DNA from 2 places in the Alcaligenes faecalis genome. Region 1 is predicted to be linked to the other one. Evidence: riboswitches for the same ligand, from Rfam matches in the RefSeq annotation. Region 1 holds a riboswitch; the other holds the start of a gene.

Region 1 (14,698 bases):
GGAGGCAGTCAAAGGAGTCATGGCGTATCAGTTAAAAGATGTATTTTAAATATATCTTAAAGGCCGAATAAAACATAGTGTCTTCAAGCGATGTCCGGCCTTATTCCTTGTCGCTCATATCCAGCGTGCTGTCGATCATCTTGCGCAACAGATAGACGATAGCGACGCGTTCTGCGGGGTTCAGATTGCCCATGGTCAGTTCGCTGATGGTATGGGCGCGTGGGATGACCCGATCGAGCAGGTCCAGCCCTTCCTGGGTCAGCTCCACAATCACCTTGCGTCTGTCGTCCTTGTCCGGTGCCAGCTCAATCAGATCGCGCGACTTCAGGCGCTGAATAATGCCCCGTATGGTGGCCTGGTCTACTGCCGTGGCTTCGACCAGCTCGGTTTGCGAGCTGGGGCCGTGGTCGCGCAGGGCGCACAAGGTCACGAACTGGATAGCGGTCAGCTGGTTGTCACCCACGTAATGCTGGAAGATGGCCGTGTGCCGTTGACCTGCCTTGCGCAGCAGGTGGCCGATTTGTTCGGTGACATCGTAGGACAAGGTTTGAGGCTCGGAAACGGGGGAGGTAGGCTGCATAGTCTTTCTGTCTTGTTGTGGAATGGGCAGGCCAGTTGCGTAACAACTGGGCAAGTATACCTTCCCAGGGGCCTGTTCACGCCTGATCCAGATCAGTTGTTTTGTATTTAAAGTATCCATCATTTCAGAGTGTGCACCGCAATAAATGAGTCTATACACTGTTAAATTTGAAAATTAAATAAATTTGATGCCTAGATATTAAAGGCTTGGTTTTGTTTTGGTTTTTTATTTTAACTTGTTGATATTGTTGCATTAAGGACTAATTAAAAGCTGCTTTTCTAGTCATTTAAATTGGCTTTAGGTAGGTATAAACCCTAGTCCAATCACCTGTTTTCATGCTTAAACTTAGTGTGTACACTACTAAAAAACATGTGGTGAGCACTTTTGATGAGTGCCGTGATTTGGAGCTAACGATGGAAAAAACAGTCAAGATTGCGATTGTAGGGGCCGGTCTTGGCGGAGCCGCTGCGGCGACTCTGTTGCAGCAAGCTGGCTTTGAGGTGGAAGTATTTGAACAGGCGCCAGAATTCTCGCGTTTGGGTGCCGGTATCCACGTGGGCCCCAACGTGATGAAGATTTTCCGCCGCATGGGTCTGGAAAAGGCGCTGGACGATATGGGCTCGCACCCTGATTTCTGGTTCAGCCGCGATGGCGAAACGGGCGACTACCTGTCCCGTATCCCTTTGGGCGAATTTGCCAAGAAAGAATACGGTGCGTCGTACATTACTGTGCACCGTGGCGATATGCACGCCTTGCAAATTGACAGCATCAAGCCGGGCACCGTGCACTTTGGCAAGCGTTTGCAAAACCTGGTGGACCGTGGTGACGACGTTTTGCTGGAATTTGCCGATGGCACCAGCGTGACGGCTGACATTGTGATTGGTGCCGATGGCATTCACTCCAAGATCCGCGAAACCCTGCTGGGTGTAGAAGACCCGATTTACAGCGGCTGGGTGGCACACCGTGCCCTGATCCGTGGCGAAAATCTGGCCCGCTTTGCCGACGAGTTCGAGGACTGTGTGAAATGGTGGACTGACGACCGTCACATGATGGTGTACTACACCACCGGCAAGCGCGATGAATACTACTTTGTGACTGGCGTGCCACATCCTGCCTGGGATTTCCAGGGTGCGTACGTAGACAGCTCGCAAGAAGAGATGCTGGCCGCATTTGAAGGCTATCATTCCACGGTTCAGAATCTGATCAAATCGACCGAAAGCATTACCAAGTGGCCATTGCGCAACCGCAATCCGCTGCCTTTGTGGAGCCGTGGTCGTCTGGTCATGTTGGGCGATGCATGTCACCCCATGAAGCCACATATGGCTCAAGGTGCTTGCATGGCTATTGAAGATGCCGCCATGTTGACTCGCTGCTTGCAAGAGACCGGTTTGTCGGATTTCCGCACGGCCTTTGATCTGTACGAGCTCAACCGCAAAGAGCGCGCGACTCGTGTCCAGTCCGTGTCCAACGCCAACACCTTCTTGCGCACGCAAGAAGATCCGGCCTGGGTTTACGGCTACGACCTGTACGGTCAGGACCTGAAGTCCAGCTAAGCAGTGCCCTGCGCTGAACCCGGGAGCGATCCGGGCTCAGCGCATCAATCTGATCGGGTCCCGCTGTGCCTGACCTCTCTATAAATAGAGCAGGGCATGTCCAGTCGGGAGTCACCGTTGATACATCATTCTTCATCTGTAAACGGTCTGCAGCCCAATGGGGGGAATGCGGACGCGTTCAGGGCCCTGCTGTGTTATGTCAGGCGCTGTTATCAGGCAGTTTTCTGGTTCACCAGGCATACCAATAATTATCTGGAGATATACAAGGTGCATTCATCCATCCAAAGTCCCACGGCTGTGCCTGCAGGCCGGGACGGAAACGGAGATCTCTACAAGAAGATCGTCTGGCGTCTGATCCCATTCCTGTGTTTTTGTTATTTGGCTGCGTATCTGGACCGAATCAACGTAGGCTTTGCCAAGCTGCAAATGCTCGATCATTTGCAGTGGAGCGAGACTGCGTACGGCCTGGGCGCGGGCCTGTTCTTTCTGGGTTACATCCTGTTCGAGGTACCCAGCAACCTGATTCTGGAACGTGTGGGCGCCAAGTTGTGGATTGCCCGCATCATGATTACCTGGGGCATCTTGTCTGGCCTGACCATGTTTGTCACCACACCCACGCAGTTCTACATCCTGCGTTTTGTGCTGGGTGCGGCAGAGGCCGGCTTCCTGCCAGGTGTCTTGTACTACCTGACCCTGTGGTTCCCCACTTACCGACGTGGCAAGATCATTGCCTTGTTCATGATCGGCTTGCCCCTGTCCAGCGTGATTGGTGGTCCTTTGTCCGGCTGGATTATCGGTCACTTTGATCACATGAATGGCTGGCGCGGTTGGCAGTGGTTGTTCTTCCTGGAGGCGATTCCTAGTGTGCTGCTCGGTATCCTGACCTTCTGGGCCTTGCCGAACAACTATCAGTCCGCGAAGTGGCTGAGCAATGACGAAAAGTCTCGTCTGGCTGCGGATCTGGCCGCTGACGATGCCGAAGGCAAGGGCGTCAAGCACAGCTTCAAAGATGGTTTCTTCAACCTGAAAGTGTGGATGCTGGGCGGAATCGACTTCTCCATTCTGTTGGGCACGTACTCCATCAGTTTCTGGATGCCGTCCTTTATCCGTGCGGCGGGTGTGCAGGATCCTTTCCAGATTGGCCTGATGACGGCGATTCCATCGATAGCCGGTGTGGTGGGCATGTTGATGATTGGTGCCAGCTCGGACCGCTGCCGTGAACGCCGTTGGCACTTGATCGTGCCGCTGACCATCGGTGCAATTGCGCTGGTTGCCAGTACCTTTGTGGCGCATCACGCCTGGTTGACGGTTCTGGCCTTCACCGTGGCTTCGGCTGTGATTATGGGTGCGGTACCTGTGTTCTTCAGCTTGCCTGCAACCTTCCTGAAAGGCACCGCTGCGGCAACCGGTTTTGCTCTGGCTTGCTCGCTGGCCAATATCGCCGGTCTGGTCAGCAACTCCTTGATTGGTTGGGTGACCGACCTGACAGGCTCGGGCAGCGCCGCTCTGTGGCTGTTTGCAGGTAGCTTGATGGTGAGTTGCTTGCTGGCTTTCGCCTTGCCAGCCAAACAGGTGAACCGCTAAGTCGCTGTTTGCTCCTGTCGTCTGAAACACAAAAAACATACCCGGTTCACAGCCGGGTATGTTTTTTATGGTTGCGGCGTCTTGGGTACGCCGCTTTGCCGAACCACGGTGTCAGGCTTGTGGCCGAACACCAATCAGGTTCAGGCAGTAACTTTGCTGCCCTGTTGCAACCAGGCCTGCAAATCAACAGTTTCGTACAAAACCTGTGCGCTTAAAACACGTATGCCGTGCGGGCCGCTATCCAGAATACGGTGCTCACCTTTGGCTTGTTGCAGTTCCAGTTCGCTGTCAGGCAGCGTCATCAGGTGGCGGGCCACGGTAAACAGCTGCTCGGGTGGGCAGCAAGGGCTGGATTCAAAGTGTCCGACTTCTTTGCCGTTTTGACGGATGATCAGGCGTAGTGGATTCATGATGTTGTTGCCGTATCGGAGACGGGCCAGTAAAAGTTGTTAGGCGTGGCGCGTGCACCAAAAATAGCTTGTCCAACGCGCACAATGGTAGAGCCTTCGGCAATAGCGACTTCGTAGTCGCCCGACATGCCCATGGACAGCTCACGAATGTTTTCAGCGTGGGCAATGTCGTTGCGCAGCTGATCGCGCAAATTGCGCAGCAGGGCAAAGCAGGGACGTACCCGTTCCGGGTCGGCGTCCATCAAGGCCAGGGTCATCAGGCCTTTGACTTTCAAGGCAGAAAATTGCGGGAGTTCGCGCACGAAAGCATGTACCTCTTCGGGGGGCAAACCAAACTTGCTGTCCTCGCTGGAGGTGTTTACCTGAACGAAAACGTCCAGGCTGCGGCCTTCAATTTGCAGGCGGCGGTCCAGCGCTTCAGCGGTCTTGAGCTTGTCCAGTGCATGAAACTCGGAGGCAAAACGTGCAACGGACTTGGCTTTATTGCTTTGCAGGTGTCCAATAACAGCCCATTCCAAATCCGGCAGTTCTTCGCGCAGGGCTTCGTACTTGCCTTCGGCTTCCTGCACCTTGTTTTCGCCCAGCAATCGGCAACCAGCCTGGTAAGCCAGGCGGATGCGGTCAATCCCGAAGGTTTTGCTGACAGTCAGTAAACGTACATCGCCAGCGGCACGCCCGTAGCGTACGCAGGCAGCATCAATTCTTTGTTGTACCAGGGCAATGCGCTCCCGAAATGCCTCTACACTGGTGGAGGTGGGATAATGCTCGGTGTGAAGTAGATCAGGGGCGGATTCGGACATGGCGCACCAGTAAGGAAGAAAAAAAAGATAAACTCGACCCTGCGGGTCGCGCATAAACTATTATGTCATAGGTCAAAATGAATATCCAGGGAAGCAATGCGAAGGAACTTTTCGATGATATCCGACAGCAAGTGGCACTGGGGCGAATTGCTCCGGGCCAGATTTTGCCGCCGGTACGCGAACTGGCTCAAACACTGGGATTGAACCGGAACACGGTTGCCCTGGCATACAAGCGCCTGGTCTCTGCCGGGGTGGCCGATGCACAAGGCCGTCGCGGTACACGGATTCGTGAAGCAATCCGGGAGCTAGCGCGGGAAGGGCACGGTGCCAGCTCGGCCTTGCAGGATCTGGCCAGCGGTAATCCGGCGTTGGGCTATTTGCCGGCCCCTACCCAATTGATAGCCGGGGTGCGGGGCCAAACCCAGGCTCTGTACGGCGCCGACCCGTTGGTGCCTGAACTGCGCGCCGTATGTCAGCAGGTGTTCCATAAAGACACCCCCCCCGATACTGATTACCACGTCAGCTATGGCGCGGTCGACGCGATTGAGCGTTTACTGCAAGCCTTTTTGCTGGCAGGCGACAAGGTCGGGATTGAAGATCCCGGCTATCTGAACAGCATCAACTCCGTGCATACATTGGGCTACAAGCCAGTGGGGATTGAGGTGGATAGCGAAGGGATCGTGCCAGCCTCGCTGGAAGCGGCTTTGGAAGATGGTTTGCGCGCCTTGATTCTGACTCCGCGTGCGCACAACCCTACGGGATGTTCGTTAAGCCGTGCCCGCGCCAAGCAGATCGAGCAAATTCTGAAGCAGTATCCCGAATTGCTGTTGATGATTGACGACCACTTCTGGATGCTGGCCAGCAGTCCTTACCGAAACGTGATTCCTGCCGATCATTTGCGTTGGGCCTTGATCCGTTCGGTGTCAAAGGGCCTGGGCCCGGATTTGCGCGTCGCCCTGGTGGCTTCAGATCTGCAAACCAGCGAACGCTTGTCGCAGCGTCTGGCTTCGGGGGCTCAATGGGTCAGCCATCTGTTGCAGCAAATGGTGGTTCATGGTCTGACGGATGCCGACATCAAGGCGCAGACTCGTGTTGCACAAGCCGCTTACGTACAGGCTCGTGCCGATCTGATGCAAGCCCTGAAAAAGCAGAGCATTCCTTTTTGGGATAGCGAGGAAGGCTTCAATCTGTGGATTCCGCTGGATCGGGAAGCCGAGCCGGTATTGGCAGGCTTGGCCGCACGTGGTTGGCTGGTTCGATCCGGACAGGTCTTTGGGGTGAGCAATCCCGCTCAAGGCTTGCGTGTCAGTTTTGCGAATCTGGATGTCAAAGATGCGCAACGCTTTGCAACCGATTTGGCTCAAGTTCTGCAAGAACGCTATTAGTCACTATCTTGCTGCTTCTAACGGAGTAGCAAGATAGTGAACTCTCTTACGCGCCCATCCAGATAGTTAATAGGGGCGCTATTTTTATGGGCGCAAGATGCTTATTTGGCGGGCCGATTGCTGATCCATTGCACCGCCAGCACACTGCCCATCACCAGAATAATGCCCAGCAGGCTGGAGCCTGTCATGGCCTGACCCAAAATCAGCCAACCCAGAATCACGGCGGTCAAAGGGCTAAGCAGACCCAGCGAGGACACGGCCACAGAGGGTAAAACGGCAATTCCGCGGAACCACAGGGTATAGGCCAGCAGTGCACCGACCAGACACAGGTAGAGATAGCCGCCGATTTGTACGCCGCTCAGGGAACTGTCCAGCGGCGGGTCCAGCAATAAGGCCAGAGGGGCCAGCATCAAGCCACCCAGCATCAGTTGCCAGGCTGTGAAGGCCAGAATCGGCATGCCACTACGCCAGCGATGCGACAAGTAAGTGCCCATAGCCATGCACAAAGCGCCGACAATTGCCGCGACCATACCCCAGGTATCCCATTGGCTCTCTGGCGATAGCAGCAAAATACCCATGCCGATAATGCCGACCACGCAAGCGACTAAAGCCATGGTGACCGGGCGTTTACCTTCCAAAGCCCAGGCCAGCGCAATCACGACCAAGGGTTGAGCGGCCCCCACAACGGCAGCCAAACCACCTGGCAGGCGATAGGCTGCGACGAATAGCAAGGCCTGAAATGCCCCGATATTCAAGGCCGCCAGAATCAGGGTCTTGCCCCAGTCGCCTCGGGCAGGCATGCGCCGACTCCACAAGAGCAGCATGACGCCAGCCGGAAAGCAACGCAAAAAGGCCGCGATAAAAGGGCGGTCGGGCGGCAATATTTCTGTGGTCACAATGTAGGTAGAACCCCAGATGGCGGGCCCCAGGGCGGTCAAGGCCGTCACCAGCCAAAGAGAAAGTCGGTTCATGGTAAAAGTATCTTGATGTCGAGATAAATGACAGTGTAGGGATGATTTATCTTAATATCAAGATAAATATCGACAACGAGAAATCATGAGCGAAGAACACGACGCGGTAGACCTGATCATCAATCAGTGGCGCGAACAGCGGCCAGACTTACAGAACCTGGAGGCCATGGCCTTGCTGGGCCGCATGACGCGCTGCTTCCAACTGGTCCAAAAACAAATGAGCGAAAACTTCAGGCGTCATGGCCTGCAGTTGGGCGAGTTTGATGTGCTGGCCAGCCTGCGCCGTTCCGGCCCGCCGTACACCTTGGCACCCACCGCTTTGTTTTCCACCTTGATGGTCAGCTCCGGCACCATGACGCATCGCTTGCAGGGCCTGGAAAAGCAGGGCCTGATCGAGCGCATTGCCGACCCGGAAGATGCCCGCCGTATTCTGGTGCGTTTGAGCCCGGCGGGTTTGGCCTGTGTGGATGCCGTTGTGGTGGACCATTTGGCCAATGAAGAAAATTTGCTGGAGGGTCTGGATGCCACGCAGCGGCAAAGTCTGGATACCTTGTTGCGCGACTGGATGCGTTTGTTGGAGTCGCGCCCGGCTTGAAGGAATGCTAAAGTAGCTGGATATATACACAGCCTACTTATGACCCCGCCCGAGCTTCCTCCTTTTTACTATCTGCATAATTTTCATCAGGTTTTGCAGTGGGTACAGCACGCCAGTTCCGACCTGCTGGAGCCTGAACACGTCCAGTGCGGCCATCGTTTTGTGCATGCTTCCCAGCCTGCACAAGCCCTGTTGGTGCGCTTGCTGATGCGTAAAGGCCCGGTATTTCGTATCGACAAGCTGCGTTATGCCGAGATCGAAAACCTGGATGCGGCAGTGCAAGAGCTGGCAGCGTGCGAGCTGATAGAAACTGATCCTGAACTGGATCTGGAAACTTTGTTTGCTGTCCATACGGTGCCCGAACTTCGTCGCCTGTTTAGTGATCTGCCAGCCACCGGGCGCAAATCGGACTATCTGGAGTGGATTGGGCAGGCTCATGGTGACCATGCCCGATCCTTTCGGGAGTGGTGTGCAGACTCAAGCCTGCAAGCTCCGACGCTGCGCCTATCACCGCAAGTCATGCATTGGGCACAGCGTTTGCAGCTGTTGTTCTTTGGTAATCATTACCAGGACTGGTCCGAGTTCGTGCTGAGCGATCTGGGCTTATATCGCTACGAAACCGTGGTTCTGGATCAGGCCAGCCGGGCGTTTCGCCACAATGAGGACGTGCGCTTATATGAAACCTTGTCCGAGCTGCGAGACGCACAGGATGAGGCCGATCCGGATCTGTGGGCCCAGCGCTTTGCAGCCGTCCAGGCCATTGAGACCGACAGCGACTGGCTTCAACGACGCAAGGCGAAAACCCTGTTTCAGCTAGGTCAACAAGCCGAACGTCAACATTGGTGGACCTTGGCCGAACAAGCGTATTTGCACACAAGCTGGCCGGGAGCCCGTTACCGCCAATTGCGGGTACTGGAGCGTCAGGAGAATCATCAAGGCGCCTGGCCCTTGTTTTGTCAGGCCTGGAACCAGCCTGAAAATGAAAGCGAAACCCAGAAGTTGCTGCGTATGTTGCCTCGCATGCGTCGCAAACTGGCGGTAGAAGCTCCGCCCAGCTCGCCGTCCAATAAACCGGCAAGCCGCACGCAACGTAGTGATCTGGTTCTGTTTGATGATGGAAATCGGGTCGAGTCGCAGGTATTGGCCCATTGGGACAGTCCTTTGGCTCCGGTGTTTTACGTAGAGAACGCCTTGTTCCCGGCCTTATTGGGTTTGTTGAGCTGGGATGCCATTTTTGCTCCCTTGCCCGGCGCGTTTTTCCATCCTTATCAAGCCTGTCCGGCCGATTGGGGGAATCCGGATTTTGTGTCGCGCAGGCAGAACTTGTTTGATCAGTCTTTAAGTGTGCTGGACGGCGCAGACTATAAAACCGTGATCTGGCAACGCTGGCAGGAAAAGCGCGGCATACAGTGCCCCTTGCTGATCTGGCCCGCCTTGGATGAATCCTTGATCGAGCAGGCCTTGCATTGCATTCCCGCCCAGCATTTACAGCTGGTGTTCAAGCGCATCTTGCAGGATTGGCGGGACAACCGTTCCGGCTTGCCGGATTTGGTGCGCTTCATGCCTGCCCAGCAAGGCTATGAATTGATTGAAGTAAAAGGCCCCGGAGACCGCTTGCAGGACAATCAGCGACGTTGGTTAAGTTATTTCGAGCAGCACGCCATCCCTGCGCGTGTCTGTTATGTGACACGGCCTGAATCCACATGAAAGCCTGGACGGTCGGCGTACGAGCCTTATGTGAATTTACCGCCCGTAGCGGGGATCTGGACCTGCGTTTTACACCTGCGGCCACGGCGCAAGAAGGTATGCTGGGCCACCAGCAGTTAAAGCTGCGTCGCCCCGAGCATTATGAAGCCGAAGTGCCGCTGTCATATGAGATGGAAGGGCTCTTGGTGCGTGGGCGAGCCGATGGGTTTGATCCTGTCAGCAATTGTCTGGAAGAGCTGAAAACCTATCGGGGTGCTTTTGATGCCATCCCCGAGCACCATAGACGCCTGCATCAGGCGCAAGCCAAGGTCTACGCTGCCATGTTGTGCCAGGAACGCGATTTGCCGGGGATGACAGTCAGCGTGGTGTATTACCACGTGGACAAGCACAAAGAGACCAGCATCTCCGAGTATCTGGAGCGCACGGATCTGTGGGCTTTTTTTGAGCAGCAATGCCGCGCTTATGTCGCGTGGGGGCGGCAGGAGCAAAAGCACAGGCTTGCACGCGATCAGGCTTGTACAGCCCTGCAGTTTCCCTATGAGCAGTTTCGTGCGGGTCAGCGGCAACTGGCTGTAGCTGCGTTCCGGGCTCAGCGCGATGCACAGTGCCTGTTAGCGCAAGCCTCCACGGGTATTGGCAAAACTTTGGCAGTCATATTTCCCGGCCTGAAAGCCATGCCGGAGGCGGGACTGGACAAGCTGTTTTATCTGACGGCTAAAAACTCGGGTCGGCAAATGGCGCTGGACGCCTTGCAGCGCTTAAGCCCGGACGGTGAGGGCGCGTGGCGGGTGCTGGAAATGGTGGCTCGCGACAAGCAGTGTCCCAATCCGGATAAAGCCTGTCATGGCCAATCCTGTCCCCTGGCCGAAGGATTTTACGATCGCCTTCCTGCTGCTCGTCAGCAAGCTCTGGAACAACCCATGTTGACTAGCCAGCGCTTGCAGCAAGTGGCCAGTGAACACCAGGTCTGTCCCTATTACTTGAGCCAGGAAATGCTGCGCTGGGCGGACGCCATTGTGGGCGACTACAACTATTTTTTCGACACGCATGCGGTGCTGTATAGCCAGACTCTGGTCCAGCAATGGCGCAGCGCTGTTCTGGTGGACGAAGCACACAACTTGGTAGAACGCGCCCGCTCCATGTATTCCGCGTCTTTCTCGCAAGTGCAGCTACGTATGGCGCGTAAAGCCGCGCCTTCGGCCTTGAAGCGTCATTTCGCTCCCTTGACTCGCTTGATGGAGGACTTGATACCCGAGGAAGGCGGCGACCAATGGGGACTGGAAAAAATCCCGGAGGATTTGCTGGAGCAGTGCGAATATCTGGCTGCCCGTTTAGGGGCCTATGTGGCTGAGAACCCCATGCCACAAGACAGCCCCTTGCTGCAGTTTTATTTCGAGTTGCTGTACTTTGTGGACCTGGCCGGACAGTTCGGCTCGCATTCCTTGTTTGATATTTTGGCGCAGCGCGATGGTGTACTCCTGAACCTGCGCAATATCGTGCCTGCTCCATTTCTGGCCGAACGCTATGGCGATGCGCACGGTGTGGTGCTGTTCTCCGGCACCATGAACCCATCACAGTTTTATCGTGATGTCTTGGGTTTGCCGCCAAGCACGGCTGAGTTGAACGTGGCATCCCCTTATCGGGCCGAGCAGCTACGGGTACGCCAGTATGCTGGCCTGTCCACGCGCTATGCTGACCGGGCCCAGAGCCTGAGCGGGGTCTGCGACATTGTCGGGCAGGCCTATCAAGAGCAGCCGGGCAACTATCTCTTGTTCTTGAGCAGCTTTGATTATCTGGAGCAGGTCAGCCAGGCCTTGCAGGAGCGCTGGCCGGATATGCCGCTTTGGCATCAGCAACCGGGCATGAGCGATCTGCAAAGAACGCAGTTTCTGGACCGCTTTACGCTGGACGGGAGGGGAGTGGGTTTGGCAGTGCTGGGAGGGGCGTTTTCAGAAGGGGTAGATTTACCCGGTAAACGCTTGATCGGTGCTTTTATTGCCACCTTGGGTTTGCCGCAATTCAATCCGGCCAATGAGTCGGTGCGGCAAGTCATGGCCCGGCTCTTTGGGGAGCGGCGGGCCTATGACTATACCTATCTGTATCCCGGACTACGCAAGATTACACAGGCCGCGGGTCGTGTGATTCGCGATGAACTGGATCAAGGCTTTGTGTATCTGCTGGACGAGCGCTATGGGCAGCGGCGGGTGCAGCAGCTGCTGCCGGACTGGTGGCAAATTGAGCAGGTGCGGACTGACGCTCGTTCTGGGCAATCACTTCGGTAATGATTTGTGCGGTGGCGGCTGACAGCGTCCAGCCCAGGTGACCGTGGCCGGTGTTGTAGTAGACGCCCGGGCGGCTGCCTGCTTTTACGCGCGGCATCATGTCCGGCATCATGGGACGCAAACCTGCCCACGGTACAACACGGTCGGTCGCCGCATCGTGGAAGTTGCGACGGGTCCAGTTGGTCAGCGGAGCAATACGGTCGGCGCGAATGTCCTTGTTGGCGCCGTTGTATTCCGCCGTACCGGCCACACGCAGGCGATCTTTGCCCAGGCGGCTGGTCACAATCTTGGCTTCTTCGTCCAGCAAGCTGACCCAAGGGGCTGCATGTTGGGCTTCGGGCGTATCCAGGTACACCGAGATCGAATAGCCTTTGACGGGGTAGATATTGATGTAGTCACCCAGCATATGGGCCAGATGACGGCTGCCTACGCCGGCGCACACCACCAAAGAATCGACAGACAGCGTATGGGTGTGGGCTTCAGCGCCTTCACCGGTACGCAGCTGGATACGATGTGGTGGGCCGCAATCAATACCCAGAACTTCTGTATCTTGCAGGAACTTCACGCCGCGCTTGGCGCAAGCATTGGCCAGGCCGCGAGTGTATTTGTGAATATCGCCCGTGGCATCCGAAGGCGTAAAGAAACCGCCGTAGTAAGTGCCTTGCAAGGCAGGTTCGATCTGGTGGATTTCTTCGTTGGTAACGGTACGGCGCTCCAGACCGCCTTTTTGCAACAGCTGGCTGACTTTCTTGCCAGATTCAAAGCCGCCGGGGGTGTGGTAAATGTGCAGAATGCCGCGCTGTTCCAGGTCGAAATCAATGTTTTCGTCCTTGGCCCATTGGTACAGATTCTCGCGGGCGGTAATGGCCAGCTTGACGGTGTCCACGGTGTTGCGCTCGTAACCGGAAATCGCGCCTACAAACTGCGCCATCCAGCTGTATTTGTGCCAGCTTGGCTTGGGGTTGAACAGCAGTGGGGCGTCTTTGCGCATCATCCATTTCAAACCCTTGAGAATGGTGCTGCGGCTGTTCCAGACTTCGGCATTGCACGCGGACAACTGCCCGCCGTTGGCGAAGGAGGTTTCCATCGCGGGGTAGCGCAGGCGGTCGATAACGGTAACTTGATAGCCTTTCAGGCTGAGGGCGTAGGCGGTGGTGATTCCGGAAATACCGGCGCCAATGACGGCAATATGCGACATAACAGGCTCCTGACAGGTGAATTACCACCGAGTAGTGGCAATACCCCATCTGTCCTGTGACCTGAGAGTTTATCCAACCGATGTATCAGGCTGGGCTCCTTCGGTGGGCGTCATGCGCCGCTCTCCAGAGTGTCGGGCTGGTACGATCCTTTTGCCTGAGAGATTCCGGGGTGGTTGCTCCGTCGGCGCCTGACTGAACAGGTCTCTTTCATACCGCCTGTAGTGACGCGACTACAGTAGCTGTGCTTACAAAAGTTTGCAATCAGGGTAAACCGGGAGCTGCATGCAGCGCTTGGAGGGTTTCCATGGATAGATGCGATTGTTGGCTAAGCCCGGGAAGTTGTTGAGTCTGCCGGTCCTTGATGCCGAGTTATTACTTACTGTTCGCCTAATTTGGGTCCGATATTTCGTTGAGTCCAGAGCGGGGCTTGTTTCTTTATGGACTTAGTCCAAGCGGTAATGCGCACCCAGACTGTGTGGCCGATCCAAGGCTGCCTGGGTCAGCAGCCAGGCAGTGTCCAGTTGCAGGCTGAGGGTTCGTTGGTCGAGGCTGGGGGGGAGAAGGCTCATTTGCCTGCGCCAATGGTCCAGGGTGTGCAAGGCTTGGATCAGTCCTTGGTGATTGCGTAGCAAGCCGACATGCTCTTGCATTAAGTTGCGTAAGGAGGTGAGGGAGGGGGGATTGTTGGTGGAGGGGCTGTGGTTACTACTGCTGCCGTTGCCATAGCTATTGCTTTCGCCATGGTGGCAACCTTTGTTGTTGGTGGTGGTTATGTTTTCCACTGCATTGGCTGCCGCCGCAGTCATAAGGGAAGGTCTTGGACTTGGCTTCGAGCTCGAATTAGAGTTCAAACCCAAACCCCAATTGGGGACGACACTAGCCTGTGAACTGGAACTGGAACTGGAACTGGAGTTTGGTTTTGAGTTTGTGTATGAACATGAGCTTGAAATCGAACTTGTATTTGCAACATCTGTCTCAGGGACCAAAGCTGAACGCTGGGTCCTCTTGCTTCTAGCAATCGCCTCGGCAGCTGCCCGCCCCATGACGACGCACTCCAGCAAGGAGTTGCTGGCCAAGCGATTCGCTCCATGCAAACCTGTGCAGGCTACTTCACCCACGGCGTACAAACCAGCTACCGTTGTACGGCCTGACAAGTCTGTTTCAATCCCTCCACAGCTGTAGTGCGCGGCAGGCGCTACCGGCACCCAATCCTTACGTAAATCCAGCCCCCGCCGCAAACCTTCTTCCAACGCTTTCGGGAAATGCTGCTGCAAAGTGTCCGCACCAAGATGGCGCACATCAAGCCAGACATGGTTGCTACCCTCATGCCGCATCTGCGCTGCGATAGCACGCGACACAATATCGCGTGGAGCTAGCTCCCCTCTGGCGTCGTAGTCCGGCATGAAGCGGCGGCCTTGCTTGTCCAATAAATGACCACCCTCACCACGCAAGGCTTCAGTCAGCAGAAAGGTCGGACCCTCTGCATGCAGGCAGGTCGGATGAAACTGCACAAACTCCAGATCGCGTATCGCCGCACCTGCACGCCAGGCCAAGGCAATCCCTTCTCCCAAAGCGCTGCCGGGATTGGTGCTGTGTGCATATAGACTGCCCAGTCCACCTGTTGCCAACACG
Region 2 (14,698 bases), 360 kb from region 1:
GCCGCCTGGGAGTTCCATGCTCTGTTCCTGGTCTGGGGCTGGTCCTTCCTGTATGCCTCCTGGCGACCCTTGAAGCGCGCCTGGCTGGAACTGCTGTACCTGACAGCCGCCGCCTACGCCCTGATTCCTGTCCTGAACCTGCTGACTACTGACCGTCACCTGGGTGTCACCGTCATTCATGGCGACTGGGGCCTGGCAGGCTTTGACCTGACCATGTTTGGCCTGGCCGCCCTCTTTGTCTATATCGCCATCAAAATGAAACGCAAATGGCACATTGCCAGCCTGCCTAAAAAAGCCGCTGCCCCGGCCAGCTTGCAAACTGCGGGAGTGAACGGATGAGTGGACTGACTTCCCGCTACCGCCTGCAAGTGCTGTCGCGCATTGTGGCCGCCACGGTCGGCGGCTACGCCCTGGCCGCTGCTGCCACAGTATTGCTGACCGTGCTCTGGCCTTTGCCTAGAGCCCAGGCAGTTCTGGCAGCGAATATGTTGAGCTTTGTCTGGTACAGCATCGCCGTGATGTGGGTGTTCAGCACTAAAAGCGCCACCCGCGCCTGGGTGGGCATGGTTCTGCCTACGGCCTTGATCGCTGTGCTCAGCGCTGTGTTGATGCCCGCCGGAGTGCTGCCATGAGCAATACCAGTCTGTGGCTGAATCTGGCCGTTTTTATCATCAGTCTGGCAGGCTTTATCTGCCTGGCCTTGGCCAGCGATCGCCAGGGAGAATTTCTGCTGCATCGCACGCCCAGCGAGAAGGAAAGACTGATATTTCGTCTACTCGGCTGGCCCTTGCTGGCCGTGGCTTTAGCCCTGTGCTGGCAAGGCTGGGGCTGGAGCATGGGTACGGTTGCCTGGCTGGGTTGGCTGACCATGGCCGGTGCCGGACTGACCTTTTACTTGCCCTGGTGGCCTTGGCAGGAAAAGAAACCTGTGCGGGCCAGACCTGCGCTAGTTGCGAAGGCAGCACCTAAAGCGGTTGGAGCGGACAATACTGCATCGACATCAAGTGACGCTATAGCTGGGAAAAATGGAGTGGCGGCGGCAAATTCAAGCGCTGCTTCAACTACCGCTGGCGCTACACGTACAGAGCCTACTAAAGCTGGAGTGGCACCCACAGCATCACGATTTTCCACACGCAGCCTGGTTTTTGCCAGCACCCTTCTGGCCATCCCGGCCGCCTTCATGATTTATCTGGCGCAGCAAGGCCCGGAGCCTGTATTTCGCAACAATGCCCTGCAAGGCCAGATTGGTCCGTGGTCGTTTGCCCTGGCTGAAACGGATGACAAAGCTCCCATTAGTGGGCCCAGCGGCGCGCATCGCAAAGCCTTCCAGATTCGCTTTTGCGAGACCTGCGATCCACATATACGCCGCGCCTATCTGCAAGTCAGTAAGCCCGAGCCTATGCCTGCGCCCCGCCAGGCTTTCAACAATACGCGCTGGACGCGTGCAGTAGACGTTGCGATCCCACCCAATATCCAGCTGGAGCATCAACTGTGGCTAACCGTGGAGGCCAAGAGCGGGGAAATCTACCATCAGGCTTTTGATTTCCACCAAGTGTCCCCCGTGACAGCGGCGTTTATCCAGCAACAGCCGTGAGAGTAATCTGCATAGCAAGGGCCAAGATTGAACTGCCCCACGCCACGTATCTGGCTCCGAACCAAACCAACTCGTCGGCCGATAAAGCGCCCCCCAACACAACTCTTCACAATCCCGACAAAACCCTACACCTGACACAAGTCGCCACGCCACCGAAATTTCTCACATTTACTATAAAAAAACACCACCCTCAACAAAGGAAAACTTTTAACAGTTGTTTTCCTTTCAAGGAGTTAGCGCCTCTTTCTTATCGCTAGAATCCAGCCGTGTTAAATCACTAACAGGGCAATATCATGTCTTTATTAAAACGATGCACCGCAGAAACGCTGGGTACTTTCTGGCTGGTCTTTGGGGGCTGCGGAAGTGCGATCTTTGCCGCTGCCTATCCTGAACTGGGGATTGGTTTTGCCGGGGTAGCCCTGGCCTTTGGTCTGACCTTGCTGACCATGTGCTATGCCATCGGCAATATCTCCGGTTGCCACATCAACCCGGCTGTCACGCTGGGCCTGGTTGCTGGTGGACGTTTCCCCGCTCGCGACGCCATTCCCTACATCATTGCCCAGGTTATTGGCGGCCTGCTGGCCGGCGGCGTTCTGTACCTGATCGCCAGCGGCAAAACCGGCTTTGATCCCGTAGCAGGCTTTGCCTCCAACGGCTTTGGCGAGCATTCGCCCGACAACTACAGCCGTAACGCTGCCCTGATCGCAGAAATTGTGCTGACCGCCTTCTTCCTGTTCATCATCATGGGCGCGACCCACAAGCGTGGTCACGCTGGCCTGGCAGGCGTGGCGATTGGTCTGTCCCTGACCTTGATTCACCTGATCAGCATCCCCATCACCAACACCTCCGTGAACCCTGCGCGTTCTACCGGCGTGGCCTTCTTCCAGGGCACCTGGGCCATGGAACAGCTGTGGCTGTTCTGGGTCGCTCCCTTGGTTGGTGGTGTGATCGGCGCTCTGGTGTATCGCTTTTTGCACGCCAACGACGAGTAAGCTGCACTGACTCCTGCTGGGAGGATCATTGAGCCGCATCGGCTTGAACGGGCTATGTGCCCGATTCAAGACGATGCGGCTCAATGCTATTTATGGAACCCAATTGTCGCCCTGCAAAGCACCAGACTTGTCGCGCTTCTGTAGTAGGATTTACACCCTGCCCCAAGCAAAGAGGCTGTACGCGCTGCACCTGGCGACTCAACCCAGACTCATACGCTTATCCACGCCCGCACACCCGGAGAACCTCATGAAAAAAGCATTGAACACCGGCCTGATCGCTTTAGGACTCAGCTTGATGGCAAGCGCCTCTTCCGTTCAGGCAGCCGACTGCGGCAGCATGACCAATCAAAACGCCATGAATCAGTGCTTTAGCAACGAGTACAAGAACTCGGACGCCGAACTGAACAAGCTCTACAAGGAAATCAGCAATCGTCTTAAAGATGATGCTGACACCCTCAAAGCCTTGCGCAACGCCCAACGTGCCTGGATCAGCTTCAGGGATGCGGAATGCGACTTTGCTGCGATCAACACCCAAGGCGGCAGTATTCACGCCATGCTGATCACCACTTGCCGCAATGAATTGACGCAGGCCCGTATCAAGAACTTCAACACCTACCTGTCCTGCGAAGAGGGCGATATGAGCTGCCCGGTTCCACCCGCCATGTAATGACATGCCCGACACCAAACACCCATCCACACGCGACTTGAACGACCTTTACTACTTTGTACAGGTCGTGGACCACGGTGGGTTTGCGCCGGCCGGACGGGCCTTGGGCATCCCGAAATCCAAGCTCAGCCGACGCATCACCTTTCTGGAAGAATCCCTGGGTGTGCGTCTGATCCAGCGCTCCAGCCGCCATTTCAGCGTCACGGAAATCGGCCAGATGTACTACCAGCGCTGTGTGGCCATGCTGGTGGAGGCCGACTCGGCCCAGGACATCATCGAGCGCCATCGCAGCGAGCCCCAAGGCTCGGTACGCATCAGTTGCCCCCTGGCTTTGCTGGACTACGGAGTCAATGAATTGCTGGCCCGCTATATGGCGGCGTATCCGCAGGTAAAGCTGGAAGTGGAAAGCACCAACCGCCGCGTGGACGTAATTCGTGAAGGCTTTGATGTGGCCCTGCGCGTCCGCTTCCCGCCTTTGGAAGACAGCGGCCTAGTCATGAAAGTCCTGGGCGAGAGTACACAGTATCTGGTTGCCAGCCCGGCCCTGATCGAACGCATGGGCGGACTGCCCAAGCTGGACCAGCTAGGTAGCTGGCCAGCCTTGAGTGACGAGCATCTGCAACGCAACCCCATCTGGCAGCTGCAAACTGCAGAAAACACACTGATGGAAGTGCCCTATCATCCTCGCCTGGTCTGTGATGACCGTATGACCTTGCTGCAATCAGCCTTGCAGGGAATTGGCGTGGTTCAAATGCCGGCCATGCTGATCGCCCCTTATATGCAGGACGGCAGGCTGGTGGATGTCGCCCCCGGCTGGAATCCCCGCCCCGGCGTGGTGCATGCCGTCTTTCCTTCACGCCGAGGTCTGGTACCTGCGGTACGCGCCCTGCTGGACTTTTTGGGCGAGGAATTCGTCACTATTTTGCACACGCCCCCCTCGTAAATTCCTGCCTTCAATCATCCAAAGCCAGTCCTCGGCAAATCGTTCTAATTATGGAACGCTGATGGCCATATTCTCATCTATTCAAGTCATCGTTGCACTCCTATAGTCTCTTCATCCTAGTATTCATAATGGGGAGTGCATCGACATGAACGCCAAAATGGCCGCGGCGACCGCCGCTATTCTCTGGGGCTTTACCTACATTCTGACCACGACCTGGTTGCCACCGAACCCTTTGTTCCTGGCGGCTGTCCGGGCCTTGGGGGGCGCGGTTGTCCTGCTAGTACTGGTACGCAGCTTGCCACCTCGTGAGTGGTGGGGGCGTCTGGCCGTGCTGGGAACCCTGAACACGGGCCTGTTCTTTGGTCTGTTCTTTATCGCTGCCACTCGCCTGCCCGGTGGCGTGGCTGCCATCTTCCAGGCACTGACACCACTGGCCACCATCTTCATTGCCTGGGGCATTTTGCGTGCTCGCCCGGCCTTGATGCGTATTGGTGCCGTTCTATTGGGCGCCCTGGGCGTGTCGCTGGTGGTCTTGTCCAGCCAGGCCACACTGGATCTGATCGGCATTGCCGCCGCCTTGGGCAGCATGTTGTCCATTGCGACCGGTGGAGTCTTGATGAACAAATGGGGTGCACCACCGATCCCCTTGCTGGGCTTTACCGGCTGGCAGCTTCTGATTGCCGGTGTGGAGTTGACCATCATTGCGCTGCTGACTCAAGACATTCCAAGCCAGCTCATTCCTGTGCATTGGCTGGGTCTGTTCTTGCTGGCAACCGTCCTGACTGCTGGTCCCTTCGCCCTTTGGTTTAGCGCCATCAAGCAGTTGGGTGCTGTTACCGTTGCCCCCTTCATGCTGCTGGTGCCTGTCACCGCCTTTATTCTGGACGCGCTGATCAAGGGCATCTGGCCAACCACGCTGCAACTGGTGGGTGTGGCTCTGGTCATGGGTGGTCTGGTCTTGAGCCAGCAGACCCTGGCCGTCGCACGCTCCACACTGGAAGCGTCGGTGCACAAGCCCTGATCGTCCCCCAAGGAGGAGACATCATGAACCACGTCATACAAGAATTACTACGTTCACGAGTGTATTTTGTGCTGGCTACTCTGCTCCTGACCTACATTTTCTGGTGGAGTGGCGTGAACAAGATTTGGGACTTCAGCGCTGCAAAAAGAGAGATGGCCCACTTCGGGCTGGAGCCCCAGGCTTTGTTTGCAGTGCTGACCATTACGGTTCAACTGCTGGGCAGCTGGCTGATTATCAGCGCCAGTCGTCTGGCCTGGCTCGGAGCACTGATGCTCAGTGTCTTTGCCTTGTCCACTATTCCGCTGGCACATCGGTTTTGGGAGATGCAGGGACTGGAAGCCTTTCTGGAACAAGCCTTGGTGCAAGACCATCTCAGTGTGATCGGCGGGCTGGCCGTGGCAGCAGCCTTGGCTCATGCTTACCGGCAGACACGTCAATAAGCACTGCACCAAGCGCCTTGCTTGAGAAAAAACCGGCAGACACGTCTAGATGTCTGCCGGTTTTTTTACAAGGCCGCTTCAGCTTGATCGGGATCGCGCTGCACGTCAAAACCTGCAGCCCGCCAGGCTTCCAACCCGCCTTCCAAAGGGCGCACCCGGCTATAGCCACTTTGCAGCAAACGCTTGGACACCAGGGCCGCGGACACCTCGTTGGGGCAATCGCAATACACAATAATTTCCCCGTCGGTAATCAAATTCAGCGTAGCCTCACCCAAAGCCAGACTGATCGCCCCAGGAATACGTCCCTGGGCCTGCATAAGGGTCGAACGCACATCCACAATCGTGGGTGGCGTGTCCGAGGACAACATCTGATGCAGCTCCTGCACACTGACACGCTCCATGCACAAGGATTTCATGAAGCGATGTCGCTGCCACCACTTTCTGGCAATGAACACAGCCAAAGCCAGTGCCAGCAAAATTCCGCCCACCACACCCAGGCTGATCAGCACATTCAACAGCTCATCCACCGCCGAGCTGAACAAGGAGCCCAGAAACACGGCAGAGCCGGCCCAGACCGCAGCCCCGATAATGTCGTAAAGCAGGAAGCTTCTTCTTGGCGTACCCACCGTACCGGCCAGCACACTGGCAATCGAGGCAAAGCCCGGTATGAACTTGGCCACCATCAAGGACGGTGCGCCCCAGCGCATATAAATGGATTCGGTCTGACGAATACAGGAATCCGGCGAGAGGGAAATCTTGCACAGCAAGGCCAGCAGCCTGCCGCCATAGCGTCGCCCAGCCAGATACCAGCCGTAGTCCGCAATCATCGCGCCCAGTACGGCAAAACCCAGCAAGCTCCACAAGCTGTAGCCGCCCGACTCATGCAAGGCACCCGTTACCACCAGCACCGGATAGGCAGGAATAGGCGCGCCTGCCTGCTCCACCAGGACATTGAAAAACACGATCAACAGACCGTGTTGCTCGATAAGTTGCAGAATCGATTCGACCATATAAAGACGCACAGAAATTGCCAGACAGCCAGTATTGTAGGCCGATGACAGCCAATTTCTGTTGCAGCCTCACCGTATCCGGGAATAGCTGCCATGCAAAAAACGGGACGTTTTCACAGGCATTGGAAGAAAAAGGCTCAACGTCCTCCCCCACGCCCCTCTATGCCCGAGCACCAGCCACAAAACCCCTCAACAAACAAGAACTATTCTCATTAAAAGCCTACAGGTTAACGCTAGTAGTCATCGCTTTTTAGCTGTCTATACAATAGCGGCGTCAATAACGGTTCAGGTGAGAGTCTTCACTTTGATGAAGCGCCGACGGAGCAACGACCCCGGAATCTCTCAGGCAAAAGAATCCTGAACCTTTGACCATCTGGAGAGAGGCACACCAGTGCCCACCGAAGGGGACCATCGCGAACCGATGGATAAGCTCTCAGGTAAACGGACAGAGGGGGTACAGAGGCCATATGGTCTTTGTTCACCTATTCGTCCGGAGCCTATCTATGAGCAGATAGTCGGGTGCCATTTTCTGGCCGCCTGACACCACAACCCTATTCCCATTTCAATTCGCACACAGGTCTGTTTTGACATTTCATGTCGTCAGAACAAGGAGGACTGCTGTGCGCTCCGTACCCTATTTAGATCGGCATCAAGAAAACCGTCCTTGAGGACGGGTTGTGCCCTTTGTTTTCTCGCAGCACAGTCATAATTACGCATTTGAACGAAAAAAAATTAGGAGAACAGTGTGTCTCAGCAACATTCATCTGGACTGCAGCGCTCGTTGAAAAACCGGCACCTGCAACTGATAGCAATTGGAGGCGCTATCGGTACAGGGCTATTTATGGGATCAGGCCGCACCATTAGCCTGGCCGGACCCTCGGTCTTGTTTACCTACATGATCATCGGGTTCTTTTTATTCTTTGTTATGCGGGCGATGGGAGAACTGCTCCTGCATAACCTGGAATACAAATCTTTTGTGGATTTCTCCGCCGATATTCTCGGGCCCACCATGGGCTACTTTCTGGGCTGGAGTTATTGGTTCTGCTGGGTGGTGATTGGTATTGCAGATATTGTCGCCATTACCGGCTATACCCAATTCTGGTGGCCGGACATTCCGCTCTGGTTACCCGGCCTGGCCTGCATTGCCTTCTTGCTGATCTTTAACCTGCTGTCGGCCAAATTGTTTGGCGAGCTGGAGTTCTGGTTTGCCCTGGTCAAGATCATCGCCATTGTGGCCCTGATTGGTGTGGGTGCTTACCTGCTGTTCACCGGCTTTGTCGGCCCAACCGGCGAAAAAGCCAGCCTGACCCACTTGTGGGATCGCGGTGGCATGTTCCCCAATGGCCTGCATGGTTTCTTTGCCGCCTTCCAGATCGCCATCTTTGCTTTCGTGGGGATTGAGCTGGTGGGTACGGCTTCTGCTGAAACAGCAGACCCAGCCAAGAACCTGCCCAAAGCCATCAACAAGATTCCCGTTCGCGTGATTGTATTTTACGTGCTGGCCCTGACCGCCATCATGACCGTCACCCCCTGGGATATTGTTGCGCCCAACAAGAGCCCGTTTGTGAATATGTTCTTGCTGATTGGCGTGGGTGCCGCTGCAGCCATCATCAACTTTGTGGTGCTGACCTCGGCCCTGTCGTCCGCCAATAGCGGCATGTTCTCGACTGGCCGCATGTTGTACGGTCTGTCCAAGAACAAGCTGGCTCCGGAGGCATTCAGCCAGTTGTCGCGTAACGGCACTCCCCGTAACGGTCTGATCTATTCTTGCGCCCTTTTGCTGTCCAGCCTGTTCCTGCTTTACGCAGAAGGCGACGTAATGCGTGTGTTCACCATTGTGACCACCGTGGCCAGCATCTGCTTTATCTTTGTCTGGGCCGTGATTCTGATCACCTACCTGAAGTACCGTCGCATTCGCCCTGAGGCCCATGCCGCATCGAGCTACAAAATGCCCTTTGCGATTCCCATGTGCTACCTGACCCTGGCGTTCTTTGCCTTTGCGCTGTACTTGTTCAGCCAGGAGGAAGAAACCCTGATCGGTCTGATCGCCACGCCATTCTGGTTCCTGGCCTTGTTCATTTGCCTGCCTTTCTACAAGAAACGCATGAAGCAGGATCTGGCCCTGGGCCTGGCGGCGCAAAGCGTACGCTAAGTTGTGATGGACACAACACGGTTCTACCAAGAACCGTGTTGCCGCAGTCGGGTCTGGCCTCGTTCTACAAAACCTGGCTGGCACACACTGGCAACACTCCAACTCGCTGTCCTTGGGCAGTAGAACTGGAACGAGGCTGGAGCCCGACTGCAAAAAGCCACCCAAGCGGGTGGCTTTTTAATGCAGATTGCATAAGGGGGATTCAAGTATATTCAGCTTCGTTCACAGCCCTGATCCCCAACTGGCTTAGAACTGGTAACGCATATTCACCGTGAAGTTTCTTGGCGGCCCCCAGGAATACTGAATACGCCCAAAGTCCCGCAAGCCGGACATGTATTTCTTGTCAAACACATTATTCACATTCGCCCCCAGACTCAGGTGCTTGTTGACCTGATAGCGGGCCATCATGTCGAACACCCAGTAAGAAGGCTGATCCATCAAACGGGCCGAAGCCTTACTTTGCCAGCGTGCAGCCACACCGACAGACAGACCCGGCAAGTTTTCTCGGAAGCGATAGCTGCTGGCCAGTTTGAACTGATGCTTGGGCACAATATCCGTAGCCTGCAAGCTGCTGCTGTTCTGTACATAGCTGCCCTGCAACTGCCAGCCCGGAGCCACTTCACCCGACAGCTCCAGCTCGTAACCCCGGCGTGTGGCGCCATTGACTGCACGGTAAATCGTTTCCCCGGTGGGACGCACTTCGCCGGTGGACTCTGCCGTGTTGTCCGTCTTCATCCAGAAGCGGGCCACGCTGGCATTCAAGGCACCATCAAAGAACTCGCCCTTGGCACCCAGCTCGTAGGTCAAACCACGTTCCGGGTCCAGCGTATTGCCATCAATATCCTTGGCGCTTTGTGCCTTGAATATGCTGGCGTAACTACCGTAAACAGAAATCTGCTCAGTCAGATCCACAACCAGACCCGCATACGGTGTCAACACGCCGTGCTGCTTGAAATCGTTATTGCTGTAGGAGTACGGGGTTTCATCAAACTGCTTGAAGTCGGTATATCGAACACCACCAATCAACTTCACCGGGTCTGCCAGGCTGAACAAACCCGCCGCATACAGCGAATTGCGTTGCGAGCTGAAGTAACTGTGATTATCAATCGGCATGGTGGTGAAATCCGGCATTGGCAACACACCGCCACCGCCGTTGTAGTCCAGGCCTACGTTGGTAAAACGGTCACCACCGGCATAGGACTCGGTGGTCGTCCGGTAGGTATCGGCCCCAAAACGCAGCTCGTGCTGACGCCCGAACAGATTAAATGGCCCTTGCACTTCCAAAGCCAGATTACGGTTGCGGGTTTCATAATCACGATCCCAGGTCATGTCCACTACAGCAGGAACCCCGGTAAACCAGATCCCCGATTGACCGCCCGGATTCACCGTCTTGTCCAGGCTGCCTTTCAGAGTGGCCGACCAATCGTTCTCGAAGCGATGAGTCAAATCCAGAAACAGCGTATTGGTCTTTTGCTCGTAACCGGACCAGGGCGCCGCGACATTGAAACCCCGAGGCTTCAGACCCAAAAACTGCCCATCAGCGGCATAAGCCTGAATCATGGCCGTGCCCGCAGTTCCATCCTGTGTACGGTTCTTGTGGGTAAAACTGACCGTCAACAAGGTGCGATCGGTCAGGTCCGCTTCCACAATCCCATAAAAGGTCTTGCTGCTATTTTTCACATAATCCTGAAAGCTCTTGCCATCCGCCGCAGCGGCTACCAGACGCCCACGCACCGAACCACTTTTGTTCAAGGGCGAGCTGATGTCAGCATCCACCCGATAGTTATCCCAACTGCCGGCGGCTGCACCAACACTGGCCTGAAACTGATCCGTGGGACGCTTACGTATCATGTTCACTGTGCCCCCGTAAGCACCATCTCCAGTCATCAAACCGGACGAACCTTTCAGGACCTCGATACGATCAATCTCGGCCATATCGTCCATGGAGTACTGGGTCTGCGTATTGATCAGCCAGCCACTGGCCTTCTGACGCATCCCGTCGGTCTGCATATTCACAGCCGAACCCCGAATCGCGAAGTTGAAAGCATCGCCCTGCTGGTCTACCGACACACCGGGAGTTTGCTCCAGCACATCAGACAATTTGTACAAGTTGAAGTCATCCAGACGCTCGCGCGTCATGACAGTGATGGACTGCGGCGTCTCGCGCAACGACAAATCAAAACCCGTCGCCGTGCGACTAGGCCCGGCCGCCGTATAAGAACCCGAGCCTTCCGTGACAGGACTGGCAGCGCGCACCTTGATGGCTGCCAGCTCCTCCACATCCACCTTCTTGCGCAGATGGATCGTGTTGCCAGTGCGGGTGTAAGCAATACCCGTGCCCTGCAGCAACTTGTCCAAAGCCGCTTCCGGCGCCATGCGACCAGACACGGACTGAGCCTTGATACCGCGCACCAGGTCGGAGGTGTAAATAAACTGGAAAGAGGTTTGCTGGCCTAATTGCAGCAAGGCATCACCCAAGGACGAGGACGGAATGGAGACCGTCACATCCGCTTGCTGGGCAAAGGAAACAGCGGGGACAAGCGTAGCCGATAAAGCCAGGGCAAGCGCCAATTTCAAGGCAGGCGCAGCCAAAGGGAAACGAACCGCACGCCCAGCCGGGGCGCACAAACGAGAGGAACGGAGAGTCACAGAGGTCTTCCTAACAGACAGAGGTCCTGTAGATGTACGAATGGGTATCCCTTTGGCCAAAGGATGGGGGCAGACCACACGGAGAGTGCGGAAAACCTGCCTTCATAGGTACAACGGATGGGGGGTGGAAAACCCTGAATGGGAGCTTGACGGAGTGTATAACTGACGAGCAAACCACTATTGAGGCAACCGAATTAGTGCTCAGTTAAGTTCCATTTTAAATAGATCTCATTTTTCTATAACTTACTTGATAAAAACATACCTATATCTGCTTTCAGCCCCAATCGGGTCTTCGGGTCCGGAAAACAGCCATAAATTTTACGAGGCTCATCGGCAATCTTATTTCTCAGCGTCAACTTTTACTACAGCCCTTATCACCCTCAGAACATCTTTCGACATAGAGCATACCTTTTAGCGACTCCGAACAACCACAACTCACTACCTCGCACGCCAATTGCTGGAGACCCACGCAAATCTGCCAAAAACCTGAGCTGTCAGCTAGAATCATGCAATCGTTATCAAACTACGAAACCAATCCTATGAAATCAATTGCTTTTTTCACCAACAAGGGCGGTGTTGGCAAAACGACGCTGACATGCAACTTAGCCGCTTATCTGGCAATTCATAAAGGAAAGAAAATCCTGATAGTGGACGCAGATCCCCAAACGAACGCTACTCAATACATGTTTAAAGATAGCGTTTTAAAAGAAATTTACGACAAGAAATCAGCCTTCACAATTTATTCAATGGCTCGACCTCTTTCGCAGGGGAAAGGTTATTCTACAGATAATAAATACAGAAAATCCTCCACCTTTAAAGTAGATGTATTATTGGGTGACCCACGTCTTGCACTAATCGAAGATACGCTCGCGGCGGACTGGAATTCAGGTGGTGTACGTGGTATTCGCACCACATACATGTTTCGGGAATTTCTCAGCAAATGCGAAGATTACGATTATGTTTTTTTCGATATGGGGCCATCATTAGGATCAATTAATAGAGCCGTATTAATTGCCTGCGATTATTTTATCTTGCCATTATCCATGGATATTTTCAGCATACGTGCAACTGAAAACATTTCAACATGGCTGAAAGACTGGAAGCGACGCCTAGATTTGCAACTCAGTGCGCTCCCTGATGCTGACGAAACTGAAATTTCAGACCTAAGCTTTAGGCTACGCCTTCTCGGCTACGTAAATCAGCAATACACGGCAAAACGAGATGCTTCGGGCGAACGAAGGGCAGTCAAAGCATACGAAAAAATCATGTCAGAAGTACCACAGGCGATCGAAAAAACCTTATTGAAAGACCAGGCTAAGCCTGTTGGCCTCAATTACCAACTCGGGTCAATCCCAAATCTACACAGCTTAATTCCGATGTCACAAAACAGCCGCAAGCCTGTATTTGAACTTAAAAATGCAGACGGCATCGTAGGAGCTCATTTCACCAAGGTCAATGAATCATTAGAGTTGTTCACCGGTATTGCTGCAAATTTCAATTACAGCATTGAGGTCTTGAATGATTTCGTGGCCTGATGATCTAGTGTCCGCGATTGCGAGGCGGCGTTCGGTATTGTTTTTAGGAGCAGGCGCCTCCATGACGTCTCTCAATGCAGCAGGTCAAACCCCTCCCTCATGGAAGAGTTTCTTAGAGGCAGGGATTACGCGCTGCACAGGAAGTAAAACTGAGATGAAAAGGCTCTTAAACAATGGAGATTATCTTAGTTGTTGCCAACTTATAAAATATAAACTGGAACACGATTGGATTCCTTTTGTAGAGCAACAATTTTTAAATCCACAGTTTCTTCCCAATGAGCTTCATAAGGCCGTATTCTCACTAGACTCATCGATTGTTCTAACGCCAAATTTTGATAAAATATTTGATAACTATGCGACAGCCCAGAGTCATAATCTGTTAAAAGTAAAAAAATATTATGACGATGACATTCCCAGGGTGTTAAGAGGAGGAGGAAATCAACGATTAATTTTGAAAATCCACGGATGTATAGATACTCCAGACAAGTTAATATTTACACGCGAAGACTATGCCGATATCCGAAATAAAAATGCTAATTTTTATAAAGCTATCGACGCGCTTGTTCTGACTCATACTTTCCTTTTCATCGGATGCGGAATGAACGATCCTGATCTAGCATTGGTGCTGGAGCAATATGCACGTTCATTCGGAGCGGCACCACCCCAGTATGTTGCTCTCTCAGGGAAAATATCTAGCGAATACAAAAAAATGCTTTCGAAAAACTATAACCTGAAGGTTCTTGAATATTCACCCGCACAAGACCATAAACAATTGCTAGATTCAGTACACAAGCTAGTGGATCTTGTGGAAATAGAAAGAGCAAACCTTGCTGGCTCAACCTTATGGTAGCGAAACAAAAGTGAGAGCAGCCAATTCCAGTTAACAGACCTGATACCCTATCATGGAAAATAAAAAAGATTTCAGAACAACCAATTACTCAGCTAATTTACAAGGAAAACAGAAAATAAAATTACTGAAATACCGTACGTAGAAGCCTAATTTTTTATTCGATAATAAAAATAAATTGTAGAAGCCAGACCACTTAACAATTCTCTGTAACCAAAAAAATTAATCACCTTTCTGCCTAAAAAATACGACCCACTCATTTTACTAAGCGTTAGAAACTAGCCTTACTCATCAAAGGAGTCACAATGTCTTGGGACACTGCGCTTCAACAACTTGATAGACATGATGTCGTCGAATTCGGTATTCATCAAATGAATGAAAAAACAGGAACTCCTAAATGGCGAAGACATCGTGGAGGAACACAATCTCGATTTAGCTCGGTTCGATCGGCACTTTTTTCTCCAAACAAGGGTGCAAGAGCAGCATGTCTTGGTATCTCCTTATATGCGACAGACCGTTACTCCTGCGGAGATACCTCGGTTGTTCCATATGTTGCCGTTTGGTTGCAAGGTGAATACTTAGCTTTCTTAGTAAGAGCTGGCTCAACCAATCCCGAAGTAACACTAGTACCAGTCTCCTCTCTCCAAAACCTAACAAGCGATACTCATGAGCACCTGCTCACTAATTTAGCTCACATATTTGGCGACGGAGCTAGGTCATATGGAGTACGCCACTTAACGAGTGACACAATTCAATCACCTTAAACTATTGTCCTTAGGTCGACTCACAACAAGATGGCAAAAAAAGTTGGCAATATTTTTTAGCACTAAAGACTCTTTTTGTCTGAC

The links. A riboswitch is a leader RNA that binds a small molecule or an ion and turns the genes downstream of it on or off. The one in region 1 is predicted to bind glycine.
Region 2: linked by a shared signal. The riboswitch ahead of CPY64_RS05325 (amino acid permease) and the one ahead of CPY64_RS19185 (D-amino acid dehydrogenase) in region 1 are both predicted to bind glycine.

The regions. Positions count from the first base shown of each region.
Region 1 is NZ_CP023667.1:1,511,954-1,526,651, forward strand. Features, by position in the region: gene CPY64_RS06935 (NnrS family protein) at 1-21, opposite strand, end outside; gene CPY64_RS06940 (MarR family winged helix-turn-helix transcriptional regulator) at 101-580, opposite strand; gene CPY64_RS06945 (FAD-dependent monooxygenase) at 994-2,133, shown strand; gene CPY64_RS06950 (MFS transporter) at 2,401-3,717, shown strand; gene CPY64_RS06955 (hypothetical protein) at 3,858-4,127, opposite strand; gene CPY64_RS06960 (YggS family pyridoxal phosphate-dependent enzyme) at 4,124-4,927, opposite strand; gene CPY64_RS06965 (aminotransferase class I/II-fold pyridoxal phosphate-dependent enzyme) at 5,005-6,312, shown strand; gene CPY64_RS06970 (EamA family transporter) at 6,414-7,283, opposite strand; gene CPY64_RS06975 (MarR family winged helix-turn-helix transcriptional regulator) at 7,369-7,878, shown strand; gene CPY64_RS06980 (VRR-NUC domain-containing protein) at 7,918-9,585, shown strand; partial or broken gene CPY64_RS19180 (ATP-dependent DNA helicase) at 10,383-11,759, shown strand; gene CPY64_RS19185 (D-amino acid dehydrogenase) at 11,704-13,065, opposite strand; glycine riboswitch at 13,114-13,194, opposite strand; glycine riboswitch at 13,199-13,286, opposite strand; gene nadB (L-aspartate oxidase) at 13,510-14,698, opposite strand, start outside.
Region 2 is NZ_CP023667.1:1,153,867-1,168,564, reverse strand. Features, by position in the region: gene CPY64_RS05370 (PepSY-associated TM helix domain-containing protein) at 1-339, shown strand, start outside; gene CPY64_RS05365 (DUF3649 domain-containing protein) at 336-632, shown strand; gene CPY64_RS05360 (DUF3325 domain-containing protein) at 629-1,594, shown strand; gene aqpZ (aquaporin Z) at 1,888-2,586, shown strand; gene CPY64_RS05350 (lysozyme inhibitor LprI family protein) at 2,834-3,253, shown strand; gene CPY64_RS05345 (LysR substrate-binding domain-containing protein) at 3,258-4,196, shown strand; gene CPY64_RS05340 (DMT family transporter) at 4,342-5,217, shown strand; gene CPY64_RS05335 (DoxX family protein) at 5,241-5,657, shown strand; gene CPY64_RS05330 (rhodanese-like domain-containing protein) at 5,723-6,667, opposite strand; glycine riboswitch at 6,946-7,035, shown strand; gene CPY64_RS05325 (amino acid permease) at 7,413-8,819, shown strand; gene CPY64_RS05320 (TonB-dependent siderophore receptor) at 9,066-11,468, opposite strand; gene CPY64_RS05315 (AAA family ATPase) at 12,008-13,003, shown strand; gene CPY64_RS05310 (SIR2 family NAD-dependent protein deacylase) at 13,065-13,853, shown strand; gene CPY64_RS18935 (hypothetical protein) at 14,156-14,614, shown strand.